2 linked regions of the Aquabacterium sp. OR-4 genome follow. The protein of the gene in region 1 binds, or shares a complex with, the protein of each later gene. Links are inferred from orthologs where the notes say so. Each region holds a gene or a part of one and is shown in the gene's direction. Other genes may lie near its edges. The genes, in order: tsaD and tsaB.

Evidence for each region.
Region 2: the proteins of tsaD (region 1) and tsaB are in contact, whole or in part, in a solved structure (PDB 4WQ4), measured with the Escherichia coli proteins. The link is inferred for Aquabacterium sp. OR-4 from one-to-one orthologs.

What each region holds. Positions count from the first base shown.
Region 1 is NZ_JAOCQD020000002.1:54,510-69,425, reverse strand. Bases 7,059-9,926 are described here. They hold tsaD (tRNA (adenosine(37)-N6)-threonylcarbamoyltransferase complex transferase subunit TsaD), read left to right. Parts: upstream 7,059-7,895; coding sequence 7,896-8,957; downstream 8,958-9,926. Other genes in these bases: N4G63_RS12480 (branched-chain amino acid ABC transporter substrate-binding protein), read left to right, coding at 9,051-9,926; N4G63_RS12490 (MFS transporter), read right to left, coding at 7,059-7,582. In the rest of the region: N4G63_RS12515 (ABC transporter ATP-binding protein), read right to left, coding at 207-1,007; ntrB (nitrate ABC transporter permease), read right to left, coding at 1,028-1,930; N4G63_RS12505 (CmpA/NrtA family ABC transporter substrate-binding protein), read right to left, coding at 2,090-3,310; N4G63_RS12500 (ANTAR domain-containing response regulator), read right to left, coding at 3,832-4,467; N4G63_RS12495 (bifunctional protein-serine/threonine kinase/phosphatase), read left to right, coding at 4,554-6,287; more of N4G63_RS12490, read right to left, coding at 6,314-7,058; more of N4G63_RS12480, read left to right, coding at 9,927-10,379; N4G63_RS12475 (pyridoxal phosphate-dependent aminotransferase), read left to right, coding at 10,396-11,559; rpsO (30S ribosomal protein S15), read left to right, coding at 11,756-12,025; pnp (polyribonucleotide nucleotidyltransferase), read left to right, coding at 12,277-14,604; N4G63_RS12460 (NAD(P)H-quinone oxidoreductase), read left to right, coding at 14,658-14,916.
Region 2 is NZ_JAOCQD020000002.1:1,717,857-1,732,832, reverse strand. What follows is about bases 4,658-7,585. They hold tsaB (tRNA (adenosine(37)-N6)-threonylcarbamoyltransferase complex dimerization subunit type 1 TsaB), read left to right. Parts: upstream 4,658-5,664; coding sequence 5,665-6,507; downstream 6,508-7,585. Other genes in these bases: N4G63_RS19765 (uracil-DNA glycosylase), read left to right, coding at 7,042-7,585; rimI (ribosomal protein S18-alanine N-acetyltransferase), read left to right, coding at 6,507-7,055; N4G63_RS19780 (SGNH/GDSL hydrolase family protein), read left to right, coding at 4,658-5,582. Outside these bases: protein translocase subunit SecD, read right to left, coding at 1-60; preprotein translocase subunit YajC, read right to left, coding at 199-525; N4G63_RS19800 (tetratricopeptide repeat protein), read right to left, coding at 683-1,636; purE (5-(carboxyamino)imidazole ribonucleotide mutase), read left to right, coding at 1,782-2,246; N4G63_RS19790 (5-(carboxyamino)imidazole ribonucleotide synthase), read left to right, coding at 2,243-3,439; N4G63_RS19785 (L-threonylcarbamoyladenylate synthase), read left to right, coding at 3,480-4,535; more of N4G63_RS19780, read left to right, coding at 4,557-4,657; more of N4G63_RS19765, read left to right, coding at 7,586-7,926; N4G63_RS19760 (diguanylate cyclase domain-containing protein), read left to right, coding at 8,061-10,532; bifunctional UDP-N-acetylglucosamine diphosphorylase/glucosamine-1-phosphate N-acetyltransferase GlmU, read right to left, coding at 10,659-12,044; N4G63_RS19750 (DUF6279 family lipoprotein), read left to right, coding at 12,043-12,945; N4G63_RS19745 (DUF4136 domain-containing protein), read right to left, coding at 13,031-13,654; tRNA 2-thiocytidine(32) synthetase TtcA, read right to left, coding at 13,712-14,656; N4G63_RS19735 (dihydroneopterin aldolase), read right to left, coding at 14,665-14,976. UniProt on the Escherichia coli protein: Required for the formation of a threonylcarbamoyl group on adenosine at position 37 (t(6)A37) in tRNAs that read codons beginning with adenine.

The sequences.
Region 1 (14,916 bases):
CTGTGTGGCGGTGCGGGTGGCGGCAAGGGGGGGCGGGTGGCGCAGATGCCAGTCAGGCGCCCAGAAAAAAACCCCCCGGTGATGCACCGAGGGGTTGGACGAAAGGGCCTGACTGCCCTGCTGAGGAGATAGACAGACACCGTTGCCGGCATCGATGAACATTCAGCAAGCGGCATGCCAGGCGCAGCCTGGCCAGGGCCAGCGGGTCAGGCGGCCTTGGCCTCGACGTGGCCGTGGCGGGTGTACAAAAAGTCCAACACCTCCTTGCGGCAGTGCATGTAGGCCGGGTCTTCGGCCAGCTCCACGCGGTTGCGCGGGCGCGGCAGATCCACGCTGAGGATCTGGCCGATGGTGGCCGCCGGGCCATTGGTCATCATCACGATGCGGTCGCTCAGCAGCACGGCTTCGTCAACATCGTGGGTCACCATCACCACGGTGCTCTGGGTGCGGGCCACGATCTTGAGCAGCTCGTCCTGCAGCTTGGCACGGGTGAGGGCGTCGAGCGCGCCGAAGGGCTCGTCCATCAGCAGCACCTTGGGCTCCATGGCCAGCGCACGGGCAATGCCCACCCGCTGCTTCATGCCGCCCGACACCTCGTGCGGGCGCTTGCTGGCGGCGTGGCCCATGTTCACGAGGTCGAGCGCGGCCTGGGTGCGGGCCTTCAGCTGCGCCTTGCCCTCCTTGGCGCCGAACACCCGCTCCACGGCCAGCATCACGTTGTCGAAGCAGGTCAGCCAGGGCAGCAGGCTGTGGTTCTGGAACACCACCGCGCGCTCGGGGCCCGGGGCGGTGATCTCGCGGTTGTCGCACAGCAGCACGCCCTCGGTGGGCACGGTCAGGCCGGCGATCAGGTTCAGCAGCGTGCTCTTGCCGCAGCCCGAGTGGCCGATCAGCGCGATGAACTCGCCCTTCTGCACCTGCAGGTTGATCTCGCGCAGCGCATGGAAGCGGCCCTTCTTGGTGGTGAACACCATTTCGGCGTTCTGCACTTCGATGAATCCAGGCATGGTCGTTTCCTTCGGTCAGATCAGTCGTCGAACGAGAAGCGCTTGGCAATGGACACCAGGGCCTGCTCGAGCAGCAAGCCCACGATGCCGATCACGAAGATGGCGATGATGATGTGGGCCACGTTGAGGTTGTTCCACTCGTCCCACACCCAGAAGCCGATGCCCACGCCGCCGGTCAGCATCTCGGCGGCCACGATCACCAGCCAGGCGGTGCCCACCGACAGGCGCACGCCGGTCAGCATGTAGGGCAGCACGCTGGGCAGCAGGATCTTGGTGATGACCTTCCACTCGCTGAGGTTCAGCACGCGGGCGACGTTCAGGTAGTCCTGCGGCACGCGCTGCACGCCCACGGCGGTGTTGATCACCATCGGCCAGATCGAGCAGATGAAGATCGTCCAGATGGCCGCCGGGTTGGCGCTCTTGAACACCAGCAGGCCGATCGGCAGCCAGGCCAGCGGCGACACCGGGCGCAGCAGGCTGATCAGCGGATTGACCATGCGGCTGAGGAACTCGAAGCGCCCCAGCATGAAGCCCAGCGGAATGCCCACCAGCGCCGCCAGGCCGAAGCCCAGCGCCACGCGCTGCAGCGAGAACAGGATGTTCCAGCCGATGCCCTGGTCATTGGGACCCTTGCTGTAGAACGGATCGCTGAACAGCTTGACCGCAGCCTCCCAGGTGGCGGCGGGCGTGGGGAACGCGCTGGAGTTCTGCGTGGCCAGCGCCCAGATGCCCACCAGCAATGCCAGGCCGGCAATGGGTGGCAGCACGCTCAGCGTGATGCCGCGCCAGTCGGTGGGCATGCGCGCCGGCTTGGCGGCCTTGGGCGGTGCGGCGGCAGCGGCGGGCTTGGCCGCCACCGCTGGCGCTGGCGTCTCGCTGGCAGGCGCCAGGCTCGAGGTTGAATGGAACACGGCACTGACCATGGCAGTTCTCCAGAAAAGAAACGAATACCGGCCGCTCGGTGAGGTCCAGCGGCCTTCGTCGCGAGCGGGCTCAGGGTGGTTCGAGCAACGCAGCCGTACACCCGTACGGCGAGTCGCGCAGGGCCGCCATGGGCCCGCGCAGCAGAAGGACGCTGGACCTCAGACCTTGACCTTGAAGCCGTCGGCGTACTTGGCGGGGTCCTTGCCCTCCCAGACCACACCGTCCACCAGCTTGCTGCTGCGCATGTCGCTCTTGGGCAGGTTGACCTTCAGCGCCGAGGCGGCCTGCTTGTAGAGCTCGGTCTGGTTGACCTGCTTGGCCACCGCCAGGTAGTCGGGGTGATCCTTCAGCAGGCCCCAGCGCTTGTGCTGGGTGAGGAACCACATGCCGTCGCTGAGGTAGGGGAAGTTCACCACGCCGTCGTTGAAGAACTTCATGTGGTTGGGGTCGTCCCAGGTCTTGCCCAGGCCGTTCTGGTAGCGGCCCAGGATGCGCTGGTTGATCGCATCGACGCTGGTGTTGACATAGGCCTTGTCGGCCACCGTCTCGGCCATCTTCATCTTGTTCTGCAGGCCGGCGTCGATCCAGCGGCTGGCCTCCAGGATGGCCATGATCACTGCGCGGCAGGTGTTGGGGTACTTCTTGGCAAAGTCGCCCGTGGTGCCCAGCGCCTTCTCGGGATGGTCCTTCCAGATGTCTTGCGTGGTGGTGGCGGTGATGCCGATGCCGTCGATGATGGCGCGGTGGCCCCAGGGCTCGCCCACGCAGTAACCGTCCATGTTGCCCACGCGCATGTTGGCCACCATCTGCGGCGGCGGCACGGTGATCACCTTGGCGTCCTTCATCGGGTTCACGCCCACGCTGGCCAGCCAGTAGTACAGCCACATCGCGTGGGTGCCGGTGGGGAAGGTCTGCGCAAAGGTGTATTCGCGCTTCTCGGCGGCCATCAGCTTGGCCAGGCTGGCGCCGTCGACCGCGCCCTTGTCCGCCAGCTTCTTGCTCAGCGTGATGGCCTGGCCGTTGTGGTTCAGGTTCATCAGGATGGCCATGTCCTTCTTCGGACCCGACACGCCCATCTGCACGCCGTAGATCAGGCCCCACAGCACGTGGGCCATGTCGAGCTCGCCGTTGACCAGCTTGTCGCGCACGCCGGCCCAGCTGGCTTCCTTGGTGGGGATGATCTTGATGCCGTACTTCTTGTCGAAGCCCAGCACGCTGGCCATCACCACGCTGGCGCAGTCGGTCAGCGGAATGAAGCCGATGCGCACTTCTTCCTTCTCGGGCTTGTCCGAGCCGGCGGCGTACACGGCGCTTTGCAGTCCGGGGATCATGCCGGCCGCGCCAGCGGCGGCGGCCTGGATGACGGAGCGGCGGGTCATGGTGCTGGATTCCTTGGGCGGGGTGGTCATGTGGGCAGGCTTGTTGCGATGAATTTCGGGCAAAAAAAAGCGTCCTCACCGAGCGCTGGTGGCCTTGCGGCCTGCGCGGGTGGGGACGCCATCGTCCTTGGCGGCAGGCGCGCTCGGCATTGAGCGCAACCTGGGCCTGTCGAAAGTCGCCATTGACCTTCTCGAACAATGCAACGCAAGCCGCGTGCCTGGCCTGGCAGGGCCATCCTGCGCCCCTGGCGCCTCGTGCCGGGGCATGGGGGCGCGCAGGTCGTGCTGCGGTGCACCATGCTTGGGCAAAGAGCCCGGGCAGACGGGCGGGCGCGCGGGCGCGGCGTGCATCGCGGCGGTGCCGTCGGGCGGTGGCCCGGGCGTGGCCAAGCAGGGGCCGGGCAGGGGGCCCGGTTTTCGTGGCCGGGCCGCGGCCTGACGGGCGAGGGGGCGGGAGGGGGGGAGGGGAGGGCGTGAGCCGCCGCGGCGGCGGGTGCGCCGGCGCTCGCCGGCGCGGCGCTTCAGCCGAGCAGGTCGGCGGCGTCGAGCATGCGCTGCGCGAGTTCTGCGATGCGCAGCTTCTTGTCCATGGCGGCACGGCGCAGGCGTGCGTAGGCTTCTTCTTCGCCCAGGCCCTGGCGGCTCATCAGCAGGCCCTTGGCCCGTTCGATCACCTTGCGCTCCTGCAGCTGGGCCTTGGCACTGGCCAGCTCGCGGCGCAGGGATTCCTCGACCTGGAAGCGCGCCATCGCCACATCCAGCACCGGCTTGATGCGCGCCGTGGCCAGGCCGGCCACCACGTAGGCGGTGACACCGGCGGCGATGGCATCGCGCACATGGCTGGTGTCCTCGTCGTCGGTGAACAGCACGATCGGCCGCCGGTCGTCGCGGGTGGCCAGCACCACATGCTCGAGCGTGTCGCGGGCCTGGCTCTGCGCATCGACGATCACCAGATCGGGCTGGATCTGCGCGAGCTGGTCGGGCAGAAACATGTCGGCCGGCAGCACCGCCACGATGTTGTAGCCGGCCTGCAGCAGCCCGATGCGCAGGCTGCGCGAACGCTCGGCCTCCAGCCACGCCGAGGTGTCTGAAGGATCGGGCACCAGATTGTCGGGTGCGACCACCACGATGCGCAGTGCCTGCTGGACGTCAGCCATGAGGTTCAAGGTGCAAGAAGCACGCCAATCGTGCAGGCCGTGCGCGCGCGGGCGCCGGGTCGTCGTCGAGCAGGGACAATGTCAGCATGGCATTTGAACTGGAAATCGGGCAGGCCAGCAGCACCGGGCCGCGCACGCACAACGAAGACCGTGCCGGGGCACACATCGCTGCCGAATCCGGGCGCGGCGTGCTGGCGGCCGTGGCCGATGGCGTGTCCACCGGCGGGCTGGGCGGCGAGGCGGCGCAGGCCACCGTGGCCGTGCTGCTGAACGACTTTTTCGCCACGCCCGCCACCTGGGAGACGACGGTCAGCCTCGACCGCCTGATCTCGGCGCAGAACGCCTGGCTGGTGGACCACAACCGCCGCCGCGCGCGCCACCGCGACGGCAGCGCGCTGACCACGCTGACCGCGCTGGCCTTGCGCGGCCAGACCTTCACCGTGGCCCATGTGGGCGATACGCGGGCCTGGCTGTGCCGGCCCGCTGCCAAGGCCGCTGAGGACGGCGCGCCGCCCGAACTCACGCTGCTGACGCAGGACCATGCCTTTGACGCCGCCGGCATGCACAGCCGCCTGACCCGCGCGCTGGGCCTGGACGACGCAGTGCGGGTGGACTACGTGGAAGGCGATGTCCGCCTGGGCGACTGCTTCGTGCTCAGCAGCGACGGCGTGCACGGCGTGCTCGATGCGCCCGAGATCGCACGGCTGGCGGTGTGGGGCTCGGCGCAGCAGGCCGCGCTGGCCCTGGTGGAGGCGGCGCTGGCCAAGGGCGGGCGCGACAACGCCACGGCCCTGGTGCTGCGGGTCACCGGCGTGGATGCCCGCGACCTGATGGACGAGCTGGGCGATGCACGCCGGCTGCCGCTGCCCGACAGCCTGCGCGTCGGCCAACTGCTGGACGGTCTGCAGATCACCGCCCGGGTGGCCGACAACGGCGTGCACCGCATCTACCAGGCACGCGACACGGCCGACGGCCGGCTGGTGGCCATCAAGCTGCTGCACCCGGGCCGGGCGGCCGATGCCGAAGAGCGCACGATGTTGGCGCACGAGGCCTGGCTGGGCCAGCGCCTGACCGAGGGCGGGGCGCCGGGCCTGGTGCACGTGCATCCGCGCCGGCCGGGTGCCGCCAGCTTCTACGTCGTGTTCGACTGGCATGCCGGGCGCACCATGGAGCAGCTGGCCGCGGCCCAGCCGGTGCCGGCCGTGGCCGATGTGGTGGCGGCCGCCATCGCGCTGACGCAGGCCCTGGCCAGCCTGCACCGCGCGGGTGTGGTGCACCGCGACATCAAGCCGGGCAATCTGCACCTGGCCGAAGACGGGCGCTGGCGTCTGCTCGACCTGGGCGCGGCGCTCAGCGGCCGCGAGCCGGCCAGCCAGCGCGAGCTGCGTGCCGGCACGCCCTCGTACATGAACCCCGAGCAATGGGAGGGGGCGCCGGCCGACGCGCGCAGCGACCTGTATGCGCTGGGCGTCTCGCTGTACCAGTGGCTCACCGGCAGCCTGCCGTACGGCGAGATCGAGCCCTACCAGCTGGCCCGTTATCGCCGCGACCCGGTGGCACCCACCCGCCTGCGCCCCGATCTGCCGGTGTGGCTGGAGCGGGTGGTCATGCGCGCCATCGCACGCGAGCCGCGCGAGCGCTTTGAAACCTCTGAAGAGCTGCTGCTGGCCCTCGAGCGCGGCGCGGCGAGGCCCTTGCCGGCGCTGCGCGCCACTCCGCTGGCGCGCCGCAACCGCGACGCGCTGTGGAAGGCCGGGCTGGTGGTCTCGCTGCTGTTCAACCTGCTGCTGGTGTTCTGGTTGCTGTTCCTGCCGCGCTGAGCCGGGCGCCAACGCGGCAGCCGGGCTCAACGCCGGGCGCCAGCGGTGCGGCTGACCGGCGCGCGCACGGCGTCTTGCTGCGCAGAGGCTGGGCGGGCACGGCCGCCTTTTTCGGCCCAGGTGCGTGTCCAGCGGATCTGTACCACGCGCAGCATCGCCAGCATGACCAGCGCCAGCACCGTGAACGACAGGAAGCCGCCCAGGTAGCTGCCGGTGTGCTGCTTGGCCAGGCCCATCGCGTTGGGCAGGAAGCCGCCACCGAGAGCGCCGATCTCGCCGATCATCGAGCCGGCCACCGCGGTGGTCAGCGGCCAGCGCAGGGGCACCAACTGGAACAGCGCACCGTTGCCGGCCCCCAGGGCGGCAAAGCACAGCATGAACAGCAAGGTGGTGACCACCAGCGACTGCCCGGCAAAGCCGCAGGCCGCCAGCGCAGCCGCCACCACCACCAGCACGCCGCTGAGGGTGTGGATGCCACCCACGCGGTCGGCGATCCAGCCGCCCACCACGCGCACGGCCGAGCCCATCAGCGTGGCCAGCATCGTCAGCTGCCCCGCCTCGATCTTGGTGACCTTGAACTGGTCGTAGAAATAGGTCGGCAGAAAGCTGGCCAGCCCGATGAAGCCGCCGAAGGTGACCACATAGATCAGGCTGAAGGCCCAGCCGTCCTTCTCGAACAGGCAGCCGACATGCTCGCGAAAGCTCTGGTGCTCGACATCGGGCGGCTCCTTGGCCACCAGCCACATCACCGCCATCGGCAACACCATGGTCATGGCGGCCAGGCCGTACACCGTCTGCCAGCCGTAGGCCTGGGCCAGCGGGGGCGCAAACAGCACGGCCAGCACCGTGCCCGAGTTGCCGGCCCCGGCGATGCCCATCGCCAAGCCCTTGTACTGCGGCGGATACCAGCCCGAACCCAGGCTCAACGCCACGCCGAAGCTGGCGCCGGCAATGCCCAGCAGCACGCCCATGGCCAGCACGTTGTCGTAGCTGTTGACGAACAGGTAGCCGAAGACCAGCGCCGCCACGATCAGGCCCATCTCCACCATCGCCGCGTTCTTGCGGCCGATGTACTGCGCCAGCACGCCCAGCGGAAAGCGCATCAAGGCCCCGGCCAGGATGGGCACCGAGATCATGAAGCCCTTTTGCGCCGGCGACAGGCCGAAGCTGTCGCTGATGAACGGCGCCATGGCGCCGTTGAGCACCCAGATGGCGAAGCAGAAGTCGAAGTACAGGAACGAGGCAGCCAGCGTAGGCCAGTGCCCGGCGCGCACGAAGGTCTTGAAGTTGGACATGGGTGTGGAGCCTGGCCCCGGGGTCAGCTCGGGCGCCGATGCTTCGAAGCGAAGGAGTTGGAACGCGCCCCAGGCGGCATGACAACCGACCGGCCCCCACAAGCGGGCCCGGCGGGCGCGTCGCGCGGCGTGCTGCCCTCGTTGGCAGAGCGCCGAAGCGGTGCATCAAAGCAGCCGCTGTGGCAGTGTTAGCAATATTCGCGCCTGAAATTTTGGCGCTGGCGCGGTGGTGCGGGCGCCAGCAAGGTGCAAGCCGTGCACGCTGGCGCAGCGCGGGGTGGTGCGCCAGCGGCAGCCCCTACACTCGCGCCCCATGAATGTGCTGGGCATCGAATCCTCCTGCGACGAGACCGGCGTGGCCCTGGTCAGCGCGGGTGCCCAGCCGGACGGCAGCGCGGCACGGCTGCCGGTGCTGCGCGCGCATGCGCTGCACAGCCAGGTGCAGATGCACGAGGCCTACGGCGGCGTGGTGCCCGAGCTGGCCTCGCGCGACCACATCCGCCGCGTGCTGCCGCTGGCCCGCCAGGTGCTGGCCGAGGCCGGTGCCACGCTGGCCGAGGTGGACGTGGTGGCCTTCACCCGCGGTCCGGGCCTGGCCGGCGCCCTGCTGGTGGGGGCTGGCGTGGCCTGCGCACTGGCCGCGGCGCTGGGCAAGCCGACGCTGGGCGTGCACCACCTCGAGGGGCATCTGCTGTCGCCGTTTCTGTCGGCCGATGCGCCCGAGTTTCCGTTCGTCGCGCTGCTGGTCTCGGGCGGTCACACCCAGCTGATGCGGGTGGAAGGCGTGGGCCGCTACGAACTGCTGGGCGAGACCATCGACGACGCCGCCGGCGAGGCCTTCGACAAGAGCGCCAAGCTGCTGGGCCTGGGGTATCCGGGCGGGCCGGCGCTGTCGCGGCTGGCGCTCAGCGGCAATCCGGCGGCCTACGCCCTGCCGCGGCCGCTGCTGCACAGCGGCAACCTCGATTTTTCGTTTGCCGGCCTGAAGACCGCCGTGCTCACCCAGCACCGCAGGCTGCAGGCCGGTGGCGAGCCCCTGGGTGAGACGCTGCGGGCCGATCTGGCCGCATCCACCCAGGCGGCCATCGTCGAGGTGCTGGTCAAGAAATCGCTGGCGGCGCTCAAGCACACCGGCCTGAAGCGCCTGGTGGTGTCGGGCGGCGTGGGCGCCAACAGTGCCTTGCGCGAGCAGTTGAACGCGGCAGCGCCGCGCCGCGGCCTGCGCGTGCACTACCCCGAGCTGTCACTGTGCACCGACAACGGCGCCATGATCGCGCTGGCCGCCGCCATGCGACTGCAGGCCGGTTGCGCCCAGGCCAGCTGCGACTACGCCTTTGACGTCAAGCCGCGCTGGCCGCTCGATCAGGCTGGTTGAGGCGGCGCTGCAGCGCGCGGGCCGCATGCGCTGTGCGTCGGCGCCCCGGCAGCGGAGCCATCCCCTTTTTTTGTGACCCTGAGTGTTGTTGAGATGAATGCATGTTTTCGTGGCGCCCGTCGGCGCATGGCCCTGGGTGTGATGGCGGCCTGGGCTGCGTGGGTCCTGCCCGTGGCGGCGCAGACCGCCGGTGCATCGGCGCCGCCCCCGTCCGAGCCGCTGCGGCTGGCCTTGATCGAGGCCCTGTCGGGCCCCTTCGCCAATGCCGGCGAGGCGGTGTTCCGCAACCTGCTGTGGGCCACCGAACGCGTCAATGCCCGCGGCGGCGTCAAGCTGCCGGCCGCCGCCGGGGGCGCGCGCAAGCTCGAGCTGGTGCGCATGGACAGCAAGGGCCAGGCCGACGAGGCGCTGTCGCTGCTGAAAAACGCCACCGACCGCCAGATCGGCTTCGTGCTGCAGGGCAACAGCTCCGGTGTGGCCAGCGCGCTGGTCGAGGCGCTGAACAAGCACAACGAGCGCGAGCCGCAACGCCGCGCCGTGCTGCTGAACTACTCGGCCGTGGAGCCCTCGCTCACCAACGACCGCTGCAGCTTCTGGCACTTCCGCTTCGACGCCCATGCCGACATGCGCCTGGCCGCGCTGATGAGCGTGCTGCAGGACGACAAGGCGCTGAAGAAGGTCTACCTGATCGGGCAGGACTACAGCTTCGGCCAGCAGCTGGGCCGGCAGGCGAGGGCGGCCATCACCGCGCGCCGGCCCGACATCGAGATCGTCGGCGACGAGCTGCACCCGATGGGGCGGGTGAAGGACTTCATGCCCTACGCCACCAAGATCCGCGCCAGTGGTGCGCAGGCGGTGATCACCGGCAACTGGGGCAACGACCTCACGCTGCTGGTCAAGGCCACGCGCGAGCTGGGCGTGCCGCTCAAGTACTACACCTTCTATGCCAATGCGCTGGGCGCGCCGGCGGCGCTGGGCGATGCCGGCGTGGGCGCCGTGCTGGCGGTGGCCGAATGGCACCCGAACCTGGGCGACGCGCCCAGCGAGGCCCTGGTGTCGGCCTTCCACAAGCGCTTTCCCGATCCGCGCGACGACTACCTGCATGCCCGCATGCAGACCCTGGTGGAGCTGCTGGTGCAGGCCATCGAGAAGGCCCGCAGCGCCGACCCCACGGCCGTGGCCCGCGCGCTGGAAGGCCTGGCCTACGACGGCGCCACGCTGGGCGGCGTGCACAGCGGCAGCATGCGTGCGGCCGATCACCAGTTCCAGCAGCCGCTGGTGGTGAGCATGATGGACAAGGCCGGCGCGCCGGGTGTGAAGCACGATGTCGAAGGCTCGGGCTACGGCTTTCGCACCGTGCGCCGCTTCGATGCCCGCGCCATGGAACTGCCCCACACTTGCCGCATGACCCGGCCGGAGTAAGCCCCGCATGATCGACCTGCGCCCCACCATCGCCGGCCTGCCGGGCAGCCGCATCCGCGAAGTGGCCAATGCCGGGCTGCACCGCAGCGATGTGCTGGCCTTCTGGTTCGGCGAATCCGACGAGGTCACGCCGCCCGAGATCCGCCAGGCGGCCAGCGAGTCGATCGCCCGCGGCGAAACCTTCTACAGCCACAACCTGGGCCTGGCCGAGCTGCGCGAGGCCCTGCGGGTCTATGTGGCCGGCCTGCATGGCGACCCGGGGCCTGAGCGCATCGCCGTCACCTCGTCGGGTGTCAATGCGCTGATGCTGGCGATGCAGCTGCTGGTGGGCGATGGCGACGAGGTGGTGGTGGTCACGCCGGTGTGGCCCAATCTGCCGGCCCAGCCCGCCATCCTGGGAGCGCGGGTGACGCGCGTGCCGCTGGCGCCCGATGCGCAGGGCGCCTGGCAGCTCGACCTGCAGCGCCTGCTGGCGGCGGTGACGCCGGCCACCCGGGTGCTGCTGCTCAACGCGCCCAACAACCCCACCGGCTGGACCTTGACCCGCGCCGAGCAGCAGACCCTGCTCGAGCATTGCCGCCGCACCGGCACCTGGATCGTGGCCGACGAGGTCTACGACCGCATCTGGTTCGGGCCGGGCCAGGCGGCGCCCAGCTTTCTGGACCTGGCCACGCCCGATGACCGCCTGGTGGTGGTGGGCAGTTTCTCGAAGGCCTTCCTGATGACCGGCTGGCGTCTGGGCTGGCTGGTGCTGCCGCGCGGCGGGCTCGAGGCGATGGGCAAGCTGCTCGAGTTCAACAGCTCCTGCGCGCCGGTGTTCGTGCAGCGCGCCGGGCTGGCGGCCATGGCCATCGCCGGGCAGTTCGTGCCGCCGCTGGTGGCGCGGCTGAAGGCCGGGCGCGACCGCCTGTGCCCGGCGCTGGCCGCCTTGCCGGGCGTGAGCTCGGCGCTGCCGCTGGGCGGCATGTACGCCTGGTTCAGGCCGCCCGGCGCCGGCGACTCGCTGGCCTTTGCCAAGCACCTGGTGGCCGAGCACGGCCTGGGCCTGGCGCCCGGCAGCGCCTTCGGCCCCGAGGGCGAGGGCTGGCTGCGCTGGTGCTTCGCGTCGCGTGACCTGGCCCGCATCGACGACGGCGTGGCGCGCCTGCGTGCTGCGCTATACTCTGCGGGTTTCGCCTAGCCTCGGTTGGGTGGAGCAAAGGCACGGCACGGGTCGGTTTCACCTGTGACCGCAAGTTAAAACGCCTGCGAAGCACGCCACGGATCACGCAAGAGCCGGGCGCTTCAAGGGCACTCGGAAACCGCCTGGCGCAATACGGGGCTTGCCGTCCCGCAGCGCCGGCCCGGCGGTTTCCATGACAACGAAGGAAACGCACATGACCGTGGCCAAACTCGACCGCGCAGAAATCGTCCAGGCCAATGCCCGTGGCACCGCCGACACCGGCAGCCCCGAGGTGCAGGTGGCCCTGCTGACCGCCCGCATCAACGACCTGACGCCCCACTTCAAGACCCATCTGAAGGATCACCACGGCCGCCGTGGTCTGCTGAAGATGGTGAGCCGCCGCCGCAAGCTGCTCGACTACCTGAAGGGCAAGGCCCCCGAGCGCTACACCGCGCTGATCCAGAAGCTCGGCCTGCGCAAGTAAGCGCACAATGAACACGAGAGCCTGTCTGGTGCACTGTCGCCCAGCACAGGCTCTTCGTCATTTGGAGTCCGAGACCCCGCCGCCACGTGCCGTATCGGCAGTGCTGTGTCATTCCAACGGCGTCCTCCGCAGCGATTCGCGATCGGGGCATCACTGGAATGGCATCCCGCCAGACGCGTGAACGGCAGCACGAACTCCCGGTTCCCATCGGCGCCACCGCAAGCGCGCCAGTTCTCACCGGAGACGCACACATGAGCATGTTCAACAAAGTCACCAAGACCTTCCAATGGGGCCCGCATCAGGTCACGATGGAAACCGGCGAAGTGGCGCGCCAGTCGGGCGGCGCCGTCATCGTCGACATCGACGGCACCGTGGTGCTGGCCACCGTGGTGGCACGCAAGGAAGCCAAGCCGGGCCAGGACTTCTTTCCGCTGACCGTCGACTACATCGAGAAGACCTACGCCGCGGGCCGCATCCCCGGCAGCTTCTTCAAGCGTGAAGGCCGCCCGAGCGAGCTCGAGACCCTGACCAGCCGCCTGATCGACCGCCCGATCCGTCCGCTGTTCCCCGAAGGTTTCTTCAATGAAGTGCAGGTCGTGGTGCACGTGCTGAGCCTGAACCCCGAGGTGCAGGCCGACATCGCCGCCCTGATCGCCAGCAGCGCCGCACTGTCGGTGTCGGGCATCCCGTTCAACGGCCCCATCGGCGCCGCGCGCGTGGGCTACATCAACGGCGAATACGTGCTCAACCCGGGCCGTGCCCAGTTGGCCGACAGCAAGCTCGACCTGATCGTGGCCGGCACCGAAGCCGCCGTGCTGATGGTGGAATCCGAGGCCGACCAGCTGTCTGAAGAAATCATGCTGGGTGGCGTGGTCTTCGGCCACGACATGGGCAAGATCGCCATCAGCGCGATCAACGCGCTGGTGCGCGACGCCGGCAAGCCCGAGTGGCAATGGACGGCCCCGGCCAAGGACGAAGCCTTCATCGCCAAGGTCACCGAGCTGGCCGAGCCCAAGCTGCGCGCCGCCTACCAGATCCGCAGCAAGCAGGCCCGCACCCAGGCCTGCCGCGAAGCCACCAGCGAGACCCTGGCCGCCCTCAAGGCCGATGGCCAGGCCTTTGACAGCGTGGCCGTCGAAGGCCTGCTGTTCGAGATCGAGGCGCGCATCGTGCGCGGCCAGATCCTGGCCGGCGAGCCGCGCATCGACGGCCGCGACACGCGCACCGTGCGCCCGATCGAGATCCGCAACAGCGTGCTGCCGCGCACCCACGGCTCGGCGCTGTTCACCCGAGGCGAGACCCAGGCCCTGGTGATCGCCACGCTGGGCACCGAGCAGGACGCGCAGAAGATCGACGCGCTGGCCGGTGAGTACCAGGACCGCTTCCTGTTCCACTACAACATGCCCCCGTTCGCCACCGGCGAAACCGGCCGCGTGGGCAGCCCCAAGCGCCGCGAGATCGGCCACGGCCGTCTGGCCAAGCGCGCCCTGGTGCCGCTGCTGCCGCCCAAGGACGAGTTCCCGTACACGGTGCGCGTGGTCTCCGAGATCACCGAGTCCAACGGTTCTTCCAGCATGGCCTCGGTGTGCGGTGGCTGTCTGGCGCTGATGGACGCCGGCGTGCCGATGAAGGCCCACGTGGCCGGCATCGCCATGGGCCTGATCAAGGAAGGCAACCGCTTCGCGGTGCTGACCGACATCCTGGGCGATGAGGATCACCTCGGCGACATGGACTTCAAGGTGGCTGGCACCACCGCCGGCGTGACCGCCCTGCAGATGGACATCAAGATCCAGGGCATCACCAAGGAGATCATGCAGGTGGCGCTGGCCCAGGCCAAGGAAGCGCGCATGCACATCCTGGGCAAGATGCAGGAAGCCATGGGCGAGGCCAAGGCCGACGTGAGCCAGTTCGCGCCGCGCCTGTACACGATGAAGATCAACCCCGAGAAGATCCGTGACGTGATCGGCAAGGGCGGCGCCACCATCCGTGCGCTGACCGAAGAGACCGGCACCCAGATCGACATCGGCGAAGACGGCACCATCACCATCGCCAGCACCGACGCCGACAAGGCCGCGATCGCCAAGAAGCGCATCGAGGACATCACGGCCGAGGCCGAGGTGGGCGCCATCTACGAAGGCCCGGTCACCAAGATCCTGGACTTCGGCGCGCTGATCAACATCCTGCCCGGCAAGGACGGCCTGCTGCACATCAGCCAGATCGCCCACCAGCGCGTCGAGCGCGTGGAAGACTTCCTCAAGGAAGGCCAGGTCGTGAAGGTCAAGGTGCTCGAGACCGACGAGAAGGGCCGCATCAAGCTGAGCCTGAAGGCCCTGCTCGAGAAGCCCGAGGGCTACGAGGAAGAGCGCTTCGAGCGCCCGCGCCGCGAGTTCGGTGACCGCAACGACCGTGGCCCGCGTGGCGACCGTGGCGACCGTGGCCCGCGCCGCGAGCGCAGCGACCGTGGTGACCGCCCCGAGCGTGCCGAGCAGGCACCGCGCGAGGCCGGCGACAACGCCGCCGGCGGCGAAGGCGCACCGGCCGACGGCCAGGGCCGCGACCCGCACTCGCAGCAGCCCTGAGCCCGCTGCGCCGCCACCCGACTTGCTGACCCCTTGACGCAGGAGCCCAGACCATGCGCGCGATCGAGATCCGGGGCTTTGGTGCGCCCGACGTGCTGGTCGAGACCACCCGGCCCGATCCGGTGCCGGCGGCGGGTGAGCTGCTGGTGCAGGTCACGGCCTCGGGCATCAACCGGCCCGACGTGCTGCAGCGCAAGGGCGCCTATGCGCCCCCGCCCGGCGCGTCGGATCTGCCGGGTCTGGAGATCGCCGGCACCATCGTCGGGGGTGATGCGGCCGAGCTGGCGGCTGCCGGCTGGCGCCTGGGCGACC
Region 2 (14,976 bases), 1.7 Mb from region 1 along the record:
CAGCCCGATCACCAGCGTCAGGGCCAGCAGGGCGTATTTCCACCAGGGGTAACGGTTCATCGTCGCGATCCTCGACCCGGTGGCAGGCCCTGCTGGGCAGGTGGCTGCGGCGCCGGGCGGTTCACCCCGCGGGCGGGGTGCATCTGGCGGCCGTGGTGCGGGGGGCACCGGCGGCCGTGCCTCACAAGCCGCTGGGGCTTACTTGCCGTAGGTGCCCTTGGGCAGCACCTGCACCACGGCGCTGCGCTGCAGCTGCAGCTCGACGCCGCTGGCGACTTCAAGGCGCAGGTGGTTGTCGTCGAGCTTGGTCACGCGGCCCACCAGACCGCCCGAGGTGACCACCTCGTCGCCCTTGGCCAGCGCCTCGATCATGGCGCGGTGCTCCTTCTGGCGCTTCATCTGCGGGCGGATCATCACGAAGTACAGCACGGCGAACATGCCGACCATGATGACCAGCTGCATGGTGCCGCCGTCACCAACACCGGCGGCCGGGGCGGTCTGGGCGAATGCGTTGGAAATGAACATGTGAGAGGTTCCTACTGAAGGTCAGGTCGTGCGCTGCCTGGAGGCAACGCCTTGGGATGCGGGCAAACCGCCCATTTTAGGTGCGCGCGGTGACGCCCGATGCGAGGGGCGCTGCGGCGGCGCCCGGCACCCGGCCGGGCGCACGGGCGCATGGCGTTCAGAACAGCGCCATGCTGAGCTTGCGACGGTACTGGTCGATCACCGGGTCGGACGGCGTCACCGCCGCCTTGCCGGTGAGCTCGAGCGTGCCCTTGGCCTTGGCGGCGTCCTGCCCCGGCGCGGCCTTGGGCACCGGCTTGGTCATCAGCTCGAGGATGGCCACATAGGTCTTGCGCGCCAGCTCGTCGTGCCAGGCCTTGTCGCGCATGATGATCTCGAGCAGCGCGTCCATCGCGTCGGTGAAGCGGCCCACCGCCATCAGCAGCTGGGCCAGCTCGTAGCGGGCGTCGAAGTCGCGGCGGTTGGCCTCGATGGCCGCGGCCAGGGCCTGCGGGCTGCGCGCCACGGGCGCCTTCTCGCAGGCGCTCAGCCACAGGCCCAGGGCGGCCAGGCGCGGCTCGAACTGCAGCTTCGAGACCACCGGCTCGAAGGCCTGGCGCGCCAGCACCAGATCGCCTGTCTCGATCAGCAGCTTCACGTAGTCGAAGCGCGCGCTGTCGTTGGCCGGGTCCGCCGCCACGGCCTGCTGCAGCTTGGCCAGCGCGGCCGGCAGGTCGCCCTCGGCCTCCAGGGCTTCGGCCTCGGCGGTCTCGACCTCGGCCTCGACCTCGTCGGCGCTGGGCACATGGCGGTCGAGAAACTCGCGGATCTGCGCCTCGGGCAGCGCGCCTACAAAGCCGTCCACCGGCTGGCCATTGGCAAACAGCACGCAAAACGGGATCGAGCGCACGCCGAAGGCCTGGCTCAGCTGGCTGGCGATCTCGGGCTGGTCGTCGCTGTTGAGCTTGGCCAGCGTGAAGCGGCCCTCGTAGGCGGTTTCCAGCTTCTCGAGGATGGGCCCCAGCGTGCGGCAGGGCTGGCACCAGGGCGCCCAGATGTCGAGCAGCACCGGCTGCTGCATCGAGGCCTGGATCAGCTCGGTTTCGAAATTCTGGATCGTGATGTCGCTCATGGTGGGCTGGGCCTGCAGGGGTTTTGACAGTCGCGTGGCACGGGCAGATGCGGGCGGCCGCCTACAATTCAATGTTTTGCCGTCGCTTGCGGAGAACCCCTTGTCAGTTGAGCACCACAACCCCAGCGCCGTGATCGGCGTGCTGATGGGATCGTCCAGCGACTGGGAGACGATGCGCGAGGCGGCCCGGATTCTCGCCGACTTCGGCGTGCCGCATGAATGCCGCGTGGTCTCGGCCCACCGCATGCCCGACGAGATGTTTGCCTACGCCGAGGCCGCTGCCGGTCGCGGGCTGCGCGCCATCATCGCCGGCGCCGGTGGCGCGGCCCACTTGCCGGGCATGCTGGCGGCCAAGACCACCGTGCCGGTGCTGGGCGTGCCGGTGCAGAGCCGGGCGCTGTCGGGGGTGGATTCGCTGCACTCCATCGTGCAGATGCCCAAGGGCATTCCGGTGGCCACCTTCGCCATCGGCGCGGCGGGCGCGGCGAACGCGGCCCTGTTTGCGGTGGCCATGCTGGCCACCGGCGATGCCGCGCTGCGCGGCCGGCTCGAGGCCTTCCGCGCGGCGCAGACGGCCGCTGCCCAGGCCATGACGGCAGAACTCAAATGAGCGGCAAGACGATTCTTCCGGGCGCCACGCTGGGCGTGATGGGCGGCGGCCAGCTGGGCCGCATGTTCGTGCAGGCGGCGCAGGCGATGGGCTATTTCACCGCCGTGCTCGATGCCGATCCGGCCTCGCCGGCCGGCCTGGTGGCCCACTACCACATCGACACCGGCTACCTCGACGAGCAGGGCCTGGCGCAGCTGATGCAGCGCAGCGCCGCGATCACCACCGAGTTCGAGAACGTGCCCGCCGCCGCGCTGGTGACGCTGGGTGCGCACCGGCCGGTGGCGCCGGCGGCCGAGGCCGTGGCCATCTGCCAGGACCGCGCCGAAGAAAAGGCGCTGTTCCGCCGCGCCGGCGTGCCGTGCGCGCCGCATGCCCGCATCGAGACCGAGGCCGAACTGGCCGCCGTGCCCGACAGCCTGCTGCCCGGCATCCTGAAGACCGCCCGCCTGGGCTACGACGGCAAGGGCCAGGTGCGCGTGGCCGACCGCGCCGCGCTGGCCGCCGCCTGGGCCCAGCTGCGGCAGGTGCCCTGCGTGCTCGAGGCCATGCTGCCGCTGGCACTGGAGCTCAGCGTGGTGGTGGCGCGCAATGCCTTTGACGACGTGGTGCAGCTGCCGGTGCAGCAGAACCTGCACCGCGACGGCATCCTGGCCGTGACCCAGGTGCCGGCACCCGATGTCGCGCCGGCGCTGCAGCAGCAGGCCAGCGACTGCGCCGCCGCGCTGGCCCGGGCGCTGGGCTATGTGGGCGTGCTGTGCGTCGAGTTCTTCGTGCTGAAAGACCCGCTGCCAGGCCCCGACGGCACCTGGGTCTCGCTGGTGGCCAACGAGATGGCGCCGCGTCCGCACAACTCGGGCCATTGGTCGGTGGACGGCAGCGACGTGAGCCAGTTCGAGCTGCAGGTGCGCACGCTCACCGGCCTGCCGCTGGTGGCGCCGCGCCAGCATTCGCCGGCGGTGATGCTCAACCTGCTGGGCGACCTGTGGTTTCCGCAGGGCGCCGATGCGGCCGAAGCCACACCGCCGTGGGCCCAGGTGCTGGCACTGCCCGGCGTGCACCTGCACCTGTACGGCAAGGCCAGCGCCCGCCCGGGCCGCAAGATGGGCCACCTCACCGTCACGGCCGACACCGCCGCCATGGCCCGCACGGTGGCCTCGCAGGCCGCGGCGCTGCTGGGCCTGCCGGCGTTCTGAGCGCGCGGCGCCGCGCCACGTCTCCATCAAACCTCCGGCGATGAGCATCCTGCGCGGCGACGATCCCGCGGCCCTGGCCGCCGCCGCCGAGCGCCTGGCCGCCGGGGCGCTGGTGGGCCTGCCCACCGAGACGGTGTACGGCCTGGGCGCACGCGCCGACGACGATGCCGCCGTGGCGCGCATCTTTGCCGCCAAGGGCCGGCCGGCCGACCATCCGCTGATCGTGCACGTGGCCGACGCCGCCGCCGCGGCGTTTTTCGCTGCCGATGCGCTGCCGCCCGCGGCCCGGCGCCTGATGGCGGCCTTCTGGCCCGGGCCGGTGACCGTGATCGTGCCGCGCCGCGACGGCGTGGCCGCGGCCTCGGCGGGCGGGCAGGCCAGCATCGGCCTGCGCTGCCCCTCGCACCCGGTGGCCCAGGCGCTGCTGCGGGCCGCCGCGGCGCGCGGCGTGCCCGGCGTCTCGGCGCCCAGCGCCAACCGGTTCGGCCGGGTCAGCCCGACCTGCGCGGCGCATGTGGCCAGCGAGTTCGGGCCCGAGCTGCTGGTGCTGGACGGTGGCGATTGCGATGTCGGCATCGAATCGGCCATCGTCGATGTGAGCCGCGGCCACCCGGTGCTGCTGCGCCCCGGCGCGCTGCCGCGCGAGGCCCTCGAGGCCGCGCTGGGCCAGCCGCTGCAGGCCCCCGATGCCGACGCACCGCGGGCCTCGGGCACGCTGGCCTCGCACTACGCGCCGGCGGCGCGGGTGCGGCTGTTTGCGCCCGAGGCACTGAGCCGGGCGCTGGCCGCCGCGCTTTGCACGGCCGACACCTGCGGCCCGCAGGCGCCCGAGGGCGTGGCGGTATATTCCCGCCAGCCTGTGGCCGGGCCCCAGGCCATGGCTGCGTCCGGACTTTGGCGGCCGATGCCCGCCGACCCGGCCGCCGTGGCCCATGAACTGTTTGCGGTGCTGCGGGCGCTGGATGTGCCTGCGGTGCGCGAGATCTGGATCGAGCAACCGCCCGATCTGCCGGCCTGGGAAGGCGTGCGCGACCGCCTGCGGCGCGCCGCTGCCGACCCAGGCCATGACGGCCGCCAGCCTGGCGCCGTTGCCTGATGAAGCTGAACTGGAATGTCGATGAGTCTCTCGCGTGATTTGACCCGCCGCCTGCCGCACTGGCTGACCCGTGTGCGGGGCGCCGGTGCGCTGGCCGTGGCCGCGGCCCTGGTGGCTGGCTGCGGTGGCGGCACCTCGCAGGTGGAGTCGTTCAAGCCCGACCGCCTGGTGGTGCTGGGTGACGAGAGCAGCATGATCGCCGACGCCACCGATACCGGCGGCAAGCACGACGGCCACAAGTACTCGATCAACGACCGCAGTTCCACCAGCACCGGCAAGTGCCTGTCGCTGCCGACCTTTGCGCAGTCGGTGGCCAGCCTGTACGGCTTCGTGTTCAAGGAATGCAATCCGACCGATGCCACGGTCAAGGCCTTCATCCTGGCCAAGGAAAACGCCACCGTGGAAGACCCCGCGGCCGGCCTGCGCCAGCAGGTGGCCGAAGTCAGCGGCGGCCTGAGCCGGCGCGACATGGTCACCATGATGATCGGCGTGCACGACGTGCTGGCGGTGTATGCCCAGGTCAAGGGCGGCCTGATGGGCGAGGCCGGTGCGCGCGCCGAGGCCAAGCGCCGCGGCAAGGCCGCGGCCGAGCGCGTCAACAACGACATCCTCAAGACCGGCGCGCGCGCGCTGATCTTCACGATGCCCGACCTGGGCCTGTCGCCCTATGCCGTGAGCGAGCAGCTTTCGCGCCCGAATGCCAAGGCCCTGCTGTCGCAGCTGACCTACGACTTCAACGCCGAGTTGCGCACCAACATCGACGCCACCGCCTACGACGGCCGCAACTACGGCCTGGTGCTGGTCGATGACGTGGTGGCCGCGGTCTACAAGCTGCCCTCCGGCTACCTGGCCTCGCCGGCCTCGCCCGACGTGGCGGCCTGCGATGCCGCCCAGGTCACCGTGGCCACCCAGTGCACGCTCAGCACGCTGGTCAGCGGCGCCTCGAGCACCAGCCACCTGTGGGCCGACAGCATCCACCTGGGCCCGCAGGCGCACAGCCTGATCGGCAGCCAGGCGCAGTCGCGCGCGCTCAACAACCCGTTCTGAGCGGCGCCCGCGCCGCCCCGCGGCAGCGCCCGGGCGCCCGGCTGCGGCGCCCGCCGCCCCGCGGCTACACTGCCGCGCCGCCATGACCGAACGCCCGCCCGCCAGCCTGCCAGTCCGCCCGCCAGCCCGTGCGCCCGGCGCGGCCGCGGCATGCCTGCTGGCGCTGGACACGGCCACCGAATGCCTGGCCGTCGGCCTGTGCACGCCGCAAGGCCGCTGGCTGCAGCATGAGGCTGGCGGCGCCCAGGCCTCGGCGCGGCTGGTGCCGGTGGTGATGGATCTGCTGCGCCAGGCCGGCACCTCGCTGGCCGGGCTCGACGCGATCGCCTTCGGCGTCGGCCCCGGTGCCTTCACCGGCCTGCGCACCGCCTGCGCGGTGGCCCAGGGCCTGGGCTTCGGCGCCGACCGGCCGCTGCTGCCGGTCGACAGCCTGCTGATCGTGGCCGAGTCGGCGCGCGCCGAGCAGGCCAGCGCAGGCCAGCCCGATGACGGCACCGGCGCCTGGTGGGTGGCGGTGGATGCGCGCATGGACGAGGTCTACGCCGCCGAGTACCACTTCGACGCCGCCGAGGGCTGGCACACCCGGCAGGCCCCGGCGCTGTACACCCAGGCCGCGCTGGCCGAGCGCTGGGCCCGGGCCCAGCCGCAGCGCGTGGCCGGCAACGCGCCGCGGCTGTTCGGTGCACGCCTGCCGGTGCAGGGTGTGCGCTGCATCGAGCCGGCCGAGCATCCCGCGCAGGCTCAGCCGGCCGCACAGGGGGCTGGCGGCCGGGCCGGTGCGCTGCTGCGCCTGGCCGGCGCGGCCTGGGCGCGTGGCGCCCAGATCAACGCCGACCAGGCCTTGCCGCTGTACCTGCGCGACAAGGTGGCATTGACCACCGACGAGCGCCTGCGCCAGCGCGCCGCCGCCGCCGGGGCGCCGTGATGGCCGGCCCGCAGCGCGCCCAGGGCGAGGTGCAGGCCGTGCACCGCGCCATGCAGGTGACCGACCTCGACCCGGTGATGGCGGTGGAGGCGGGCGCCTACAGCCACCCCTGGACACGCGGCAACTTCATCGACTCGCTGGCCGCCGGCTACGACACCGAGCTGCGCCTGGCGCCGCCCGGGCAGCTGATCGGCTACATGGTGGCCATGCGTGGTGTCGGCGAAACCCATCTGCTGAACATCACCGTGGCCCCGGCCTGGCAGCGGCGCGGCCATGCCCGCGCGCTGCTGGCGCGCCTGCTGGCGCAATGCCGCGCCCGCGCCGACGAGGCCTTGTGGCTGGAGGTGCGGCAAAGCAATGCGCCGGCCCGCGCGCTGTACGCGGCCTGCGGCTTTGCCGAGGTCGGCCTGCGCCGAGGCTATTACCCGGCCGAGCGCGGGCGCGAAGACGCGCTGGTGATGCGCCTGGGCCTGCCGCAGCACGCGGCCACCGGTCTGCCGCCGACCGGACCCTGGGCCCAGCACGGAGGTGACCATGCGCTGGGATGAACGCCAGCAGGCCATGCTGCGCAGCCTGGGCCTGCGCCTGTGGCTGCCGCCCACCGAGGCCGATGCCGCGGCGGCCGCGCCTGCGGCGGCCAGCGCGGTGCTGGCCGACACGCCGGCTGCGGCGGCGGCCGTTGCCTTGGCGGGTTCGCCTGCCGCGGCGCCTGCCGTGGCACCGGCCATTCCAGCGGCATCGGCACCGGCATCGGATGGTGCCCCGCGCCCGCTGGCGCCCGCGCGGCCTCTCGCGGCGGCGCCGCCACGCCAGCCTGCCGCGCCACAGCCCGCGGGCGCCATCGCCGGCATGGATTGGCCGGCCCTGCGCGCCGCGGTGGCCGGCTGCCAGGCCTGCAGCCTGGCCGGCAGCCGGCGCAACACGGTGTTCGGCGTGGGCCACGAGCAGGCGCACCTGATGGTCGTGGGCGAGGCCCCCGGCGAGCAGGAAGACCGCGAGGGCGAGCCCTTCGTCGGCGCCGCCGGCCAGCTGCTCGACCGCATGCTGGCCGCGCTGGGCCTCGGCCGCGGCGCGGCCGATCCGGCGCGTCAGGTGTTCATCGCCAATACGCTCAAGTGCCGCCCGCCGCACAACCGCAATCCGCAGCCCGACGAACTGGCGCAGTGCCAGGGCTATCTCGAGCGGCAGGTGGCCCTGGTGCAGCCGCGCGTGATCCTGGCCATGGGCCGGTTTGCGGTGCAGTCGCTGCTGGGCAGCGACGCGCCGATCGGGCGCCTGCGCGGCAGCGTGCACCAGTGGCAGGGCCGGCCCCTGGTGGTGACTTACCACCCGGCCTATCTGCTGCGCCAGCCGGCCGACAAGGCGCGCGCCTGGGACGATCTGTGCCTGGCCGCCAGCTGTCTGCAGACCGCTGACTGACCACCCGAAAAATCCCGGGTGGCAGGCCCGCGACAGAGGGTGTTGCCGGGCGCAGGCGGTCGATATCATGCGCGCCGACCCGGCCCTGACGGCCGCGGCGGGGGAGGCCGAGATTGCAGCGTGACACCGTGCCCATGCAGGGCCGCGAGCCGCCAGCGCGCGCGCTGCCGGTGCCGGCGCCCGATCTGGGCTGGCCCGACAGCCCGCTGCCCGCGCTGGCGCTCGATGCCCAGGGCCGTGCGCTGGCGCTCAATGCAGCGCTGGCCGAATGCCTGGGCCACCCGCGCGAGGCCCTGCTGCAAGAAGGCTGGTGGGCCGCGCTGGCGCCCGCCGCGCTGCGGCCCTTGCAGCAGGCGCTGCGCCCGGGCTGCAGCACGCTGCTGCGGCTGCCGCTGGCGGCAGGGGCGGCGGCCGCTGCCAGCCCGCAGGCTGCCGACGGCACGCTGAGCCTGCAGCTGGCCTGGCAGCCCGAGGCCGGCTGCCACCTGGGCGTGGTGGCCACGCTGCCGGCGCTGTGGCAGGCGCTGGCCGACGAGCAGGCGCAGCACCGCACGCAACGCCAGCTGGGCGATCTGCTGCCGGTGATGGTGGCGTACTTCGGTGGCCGCCAGAGCCTGTGTCGCTATGCCAACCAGGCCTATGCCGCCTTCTACGGCCTGGACACCCGCAGCATCGTCGGCCGCAGCCTGGGCCAGGTGGTGGGCGATGCCGGCCTGGGCCTGGCGCAGGCCGAGGTGCAGCGCATGCTGGCGCATCGCCGCACGGTCACCTACACCCGCTGCGTCGAGCCGGTCGGCGGCGGGCCGCGGCGCTGGGTGGAGGTCCACCTGATCCCGCACATCGGCGCGCCCGGCCAGGCGCGGGCCGGCCAGGTGCAGGGCGCGCTGGTGCTGGTCAGCGATGTCACGCGCTTTGTCGACATCGAGCGTGCGCTGCGCGAGAGCGAGGAGCGGCTGCGCAAGTTTCTGGGCGCCAGCCTGGAAGGCATCGCCTTTCACCGCGACGGCGTGGTGACCGACCTCAACGAGCCGATGGCCGCGCTGCTGGGGCGCGCGCGCGAGACGCTGATCGGCCAGCGGGTGATGGATTTCATCGCCCCGGCGCATGCCGCGCGGGTGCGCGAGGGCATGGCACGCCTGAGCGAGCTGCCCTACGAGGCCGCCTGCCTGCATGCCGACGGCAGCACGCTGCCGGTGGAGATCATCGCCCGCGCCATCCAGCACGACGGCCAGCCGCTGCGCATGGTGGTGGTGCGCGACATCCGCGACCGCCAGGCTGCCCGCGTGCGCATGCAGCACCTGGCCGAGCACGACTCGCTCACCGGCCTGCGCAACCGCGCGGCCTTCATGGCGGCGCTGCAGGCGGCCATCGAGCAGCCGGCCGCACCCGGCATGGTGCTGGCGCTGCTGTTTGTCGACCTCGACCATTTCAAGCGCATCAACGACGCGCTGGGCCATCTGGCCGGTGATGCGCTGCTGCGCACCGTGGCCGAACGCCTGCGCGCCGTGCTGGCGGCCGTGGCGCCGGGGGCCGAGGCCGGGCGCTTTGGTGGCGACGAGTTCGTGATCCTGCTGCCCGGCCTGGCCGGCGCCGCGGCGGCGCGTGCGGCGGCGCTGCGCGTGCACGCGGCCATTGCCGAGCCGGTGAACTGGGGCGGCCGCCCGATGGCCGTGACGCCCACCATCGGCGTGGCGCTGCACCCGGCCGATGGCGACAGCGCCGATGCGCTGCTGCGCCATGCCGACGCGGCCCTGTATGCCGGCAAGGCCGCCGGCCGCGCGGTGGTCACCTTGTTCGAGCCGGCCATGGCGGCGGCCATCGAGGCCGGGCTGCAGCTCGAGGCGCGCATTGCCCAGGGCCTGCGCCAGGGCGAGTTCGGCTGGCGGCTGCAGCCGCGCCGCGCGCTGGCCGATGGCCGGCTGCTGGGCCTGCAGGCCGAGCTGCACTGGCACCACCCCGAGCGTGGCAGCCTGGGCGCGGCCGCCTTCGCCCCGGCCGCCGCGCAGAGCGGCCTGCTGCAGCCGCTGCTCGACTGGGCGCTGGCCGAGGCCCTGCGCCTGCAGGCCGGCTGGGCCGAGCTGGCGCTGGCGGTGCCGCTGTCGCTGAACCTGGCGGGCCTGGTGTCGCGTGCCGCCGGCCTGGCCGACAGCGTGGCCCGCGCGCTGGCCGCGCTGCCGCCTCGCGCGGGGCCGGGCCTGGCGCTGGAGCTCGATGCCGCGCTGTGTGTCGACGATGCCCGCCCGGCGGCCGAGCTGCTGCAGCGCCTGCGCGCGCTGGGGGTCAGCGTCTGGCTGGCCGAGGTGGGGCGTGGCGCGCTGCCGCTGGGCCTGCTGCGGCAGCTGCCCGCCGGCGCCGTGGCCGGCCTGTTGCTGGACGCCGAGCTGGCGGCGGCCCCGGCCGCTGATGCCGCCGCTGGCGCGGTGCTGGGCGCGGCGGCGGCGCTGGCGCGCGGCCTGGGCCTGCCGCTGTGCGCGCCCGGCGTGGCCGATGGGGCGCAGTGGCAGGCCCTGCTCGAGGCCGGCTGCCAGCAGGCGCAGGGCCCGTGGGTGGCGCCGCCGATGACACCGGCCGAGGCCACCGCCTGGCTGGCCACGCAGCGGCGCTGAGGCCTGCCGCGCCAGTGCCTGGCGGCCGGGCTGGCGCTGACCGCCGCGCGCTGCGGCGCTTGCCTGGGCCCAGGGCCCTGACCTGATCGTTGGCCCGTGCGCCAGTCTGAGCGCCGGCCTGAGCGCTTACTTGGGCGTTTTCGGCGCCTTCACCGGCCGCGTCCAGCCCGCCAGCGAGAGCTGCTTGGCGCGCGCCACGGTCAGCTGGCCGGCCGGCGTGTCCTTGCTCACCGTGCTGCCGCCGCCGATGGTGCCGCCGGCGCCCAGGGTCACCGGGGCGATCAAGACGCAGTTGCTGCCCACGTGCACATCGGCGCCGATCACGGTGCGGTGCTTGTTGGCGCCGTCGTAGTTGGCGGTGATGCTGCCGGCGCCGTAGTTCACGCGCTCGCCCACCGTGGCGTCGCCCAGGTAGGCCAGGTGGTTGGCCTTGGCGCCGCGGGCCAGCGTGCTGTTCTTCACCTCGACGAAGTTGCCGATGTGCACCTCCTCGGCCAGCTCGGCGCCGGGGCGCAGCCGCGCATAAGGGCCCACCAGCGCGCCGGCACCCACCTTGGCGCCCTCGATGTGGGTGAACGGGTGGATCACCGCGCCGCTGGCGATCTCGGCGTCGCGGATCACGCAGTGCGCGCCGATCCTCACGTCGTCGCCCAGCCGCACCTGGCCCTCGAGCACGCAGCCGACGTCGATCTCGCAATCCTGGCCATGGGCGAGGCTGCCGCGCAGATCGAAACGCGCCGGGTCGGCCAGGCGCAGGCCGGCGTCCAGCAGCGCCTCGGCCTGGCGCTTCTGGAAGCGGCGCTCCAGGTCGGCCAGCTGCAGCGGGCTGTTGACGCCCAGCACCTCGGTCTCGTCGCGGGCGTGGCTGGCCACCACCGGCACGCCATCGGCCACGGCCATGGCCACGATGTCGGTCAGGTAGAACTCCTTTTGCGCGTTGTCGTTGCGCAGCGCCATCACCCACTGCTTGAGCAGCCGGGTGGGGGCGGCCATCATGCCGGTGTAGACCTCGCGGATCTCGCGCTGGCGCGGCGTGGCGTCCTTGTGCTCCACGATGCCCAGCACGCGGCCGCCGCCGGCATCGCCCGAGCGCAGGATGCGGCCATAGCCGGTGGCGTCGGGCAGCTCGATGGTCAGCAGCGCCAGGCGCTCACCGCCGCAGGCCTCGGCCAGCGCGCGCGCGGTCTCGGGCGCGATCAGCGGCACGTCGCCGTTGAGGATCAGCGTGGTGCCGTCGTCACCCAGGTGCGGCACCACCTGCTGGATGGCATGGCCGGTGCCCAGCTGCGGCATCTGGCGCACCGGCAGCACGCCGCGCGCGGCAATGGCAGACTCGACCTCGTCGGCGCCGTGGCCGGTGATCACCAGCGTGCGCTCGGCGGCCAGCGATTGCGTGCTGTCGAGCACATGCGCCAGCAGCGCACGGCCGGCCAGCCTGTGCAGCACCTTGGGCAGGCGGGATTTCATGCGGGTGCCTTTGCCCGCCGCCATGATCACGATATCGAGTGCCATGAAGTACCGTCTGCCTTGGAATGTGAAGCCGCGGATTATCGGCGCGCTGCAGTGGGCGCTGGTGGCCGCGTGCATGACGCTGCTCACGTCCTGCAGCACCGTGCAGCTGGGCTACAACCAGGGGCCCACGCTGGCCTGGTGGTGGCTGGACCGGCAGATCGACTTCACCGCCGAGCAGCGCCCCCGGGTGCAGGCCGCGCTGCAGGCCTGGTTCGACTGGCACCGCGCCACCCAGCTGCCGGCCTATGCCGACGAGCTGCAGCGGCTGCAGAAGATGGCCGCCGGGCCGGTGAGCGGGGCCCAGGTGTGCGCCCAGCTGGCCGGCTGGCAGCAGCGCGCCCGGGTGGCGCTGGAGCAGGCGCTGCCGGCCGCCGCCGAGGTGGTGCGCACGCTCACGCCGGCCCAGATCAACCAGCTCGAGCGCCACCAGGCCGAAACCCTGGACGACGCCACCCGCGAGTTCGTGCGGCCGCCGCCGGCCGAGCGCCGCCGCCAGGGGCTGGAGCGCGCGCTCGAGCGCTTCGAGCCCTACTACGGCCCGCTGGACGAGGCCCAGCGCCAGCGCCTGGATGCGGGCCTGGCGGCCTCGCCCTTCGACCCCGAACGCTGGCTGGCCGAGCGCCGCACCCGCGCCCAGGGCCTGGTGCGGGCACTGCGCCAGTGGCAGGCCGAGCAGGCCGACGCGGCCACCGTGCAGGCCGGCCTGCGCCGGCTGGCCGAGGAGGTGATCGTGTCGCCGCGGCCAGCCTATGCCGACTACCAGCGCCGCCTGACCGAGAGCAATTGCGCGCTGACCGCCGAGCTGCATGCCGGCACCAGCCCGGCGCAGCGCCAGCGCGCGGTGGAGCGCCTGAAGCGCTGGGAAGACGACCTGCGCAGCCTGGCGGCACCGCGGCGCTGAGCGCCCGCTCGCCGGCTCATTCGCCCGCCTGCTCGCGCGCCCACTCGCCGGCGCCGGCCCCGCCTGCTGCCGCTACGGCGGTGCCTCAGCCCGGTGTCAGCGGCACGCGCACGGTGCGCGGGTTGGGCCCGGTGGCCGGAAAGTCCATCAGCGCCGCCGCAAACAGGGGCGCCAGCACGCCGGCGACATCGCTGCGCCAGCCTTCGTGGCTGGCGCGGGCCTCGTACAGCGGCTTGCCGGTGCCGCGTTCGCGGATCAGCAAGGCCACCTCGTGGTCGTAGCGCGGGTTGTCAAAGCGCGGCGAGGGGGCCCAGAACGGGCCGCGCCAGGGGTTCACGCGCCAGGGGCCGAAGCCGCCGTGCCACCACAGCGGGTCGTCCCAGGGCGAGCGGTCGGTGCGGCTCACGCGGGCCCCGAGCTGCACCACCAGGTCGGGCTGGCCACCGGCCGCCACGGGCGTGAAGCCCAGGCGGGCCAGCGCGGCGGCCGCGGCGGTTTCCAGCTGCTGCTGCAGCGCGGCCTGCGGCGCCTGCTGCTGCGAGGGCAGGCGCTCGAAGGCATAGCTGCCGCGGTGGCCGGCATCGCGCGCGGCCGGCCAGTCGCCAAAGCTGCTCACCTCCACGCCCAGCTGCGACAGCGTGGCGCAGCCGCCCAGCAGCAGGGCCAGGGGCGCCAGCGTGGCGGCCGAGATCAGGTGTCGTCGTTGCATCGTGAACTCCTTGGGTGGCCGCCGCGCCGACCGGCCGCCCGGCATGGGCGGCGGCCCTCAGTCGCGCACGAAGCGGATGGTCTGCGCCTTGGGTGTAGCGCAATCGGCGCCATCATCCGCCGGATCGTCGTCATGATCGAAGGCTTTGTCGCCGCTCGGATCGGGTGTGCCTGTGGGCTTGATCGACGCGAACGGGTAAAGGTTCCGGTCCATCATGTGCGAGGGGGTGATGTGGCCCATGGCGCGCAGCATGTTGTCGCTGCGTCCGGGGTACTGCTTCTCCCACTCGCGCAGCTGGGCCTTGATGGTGACGCGCTGCAGGTTCTCCTGGCTGCCGCACAGGCTGCACGGAATGATCGGGTACTGGCGGTGCCGGGCCCAGGTCTCGAGATCGGTCTCGGCCACGTAGGCCAGCGGGCGGATCACGGTGTGGCGGCCGTCGTCGCTGACCAGCTTGGGCGGCATGCCCTTCAGGCGGCCGCCGAAGAACATGTTCATCATCATCGTGACCACCATGTCGTCGCGGTGGTGGCCCAGCGCGATCTTGGTGGCTCCCAGCTCGCCGGCCACCCGGTACAGGATGCCGCGGCGCAGCCGCGAGCACAGGCTGCACATCGTCTGCCCCTCGGGGATGTGCTTCTTGACGATGCTGTAGGTGTCCTGGTTCTCGATGTGGAAGGGCACGCCCACCCGGGCCAGGTACTCCGGCAGGATGTGCGCCGGAAAGCCCGGCTGCTTCTGGTCGAGGTTGACGGCCACCAGCTCAAACTTCACCGGCGCGCGCTGCTGCAGGTTCATCAGGATGTCGAGCAGGGCGTAGCTGTCCTTGCCGCCCGACAGGCAGACCATGATCTTGTCGCCGTCCTCGATCATGTTGAAGTCGGTGACGGCCTCGCCCACCTGGCGGTGCAGGCGCTTGCTCAGCTTGTTCATCTCGAAGGCCTGCTTCTTGGCCTTCTGGGTGTCGTGGGCCGCGGCGGCCAGCGCGTCGGGCTGGGTCATGTCGTTCATCACGCGGCCTCCTTCATGCCGAACACCTCGCAACCCACGGCGTCGCAGTCGGGGTACACGTCGGGCTTCTCGGTGGCCACGCGGGCGGCGCGCACCTTGGGGTGGGCCAGCATCGCGCGCAGCACGTCGTCGGCCAGGGTTTCCTGCAGGTGGATGTGGCCCTGCGACACGCGCGCGGCGATGGTGCGGCGGATGAAGTCGTAGTCCACCACCTCGTCCAGGCGGTCGTTGTGCGGCGTGCTCTGGGCCAGCGGCACGTACAGGTCGACATTGATCACCACGCGCTGCTCGCCCTTCTTTTCGAAGTCGTG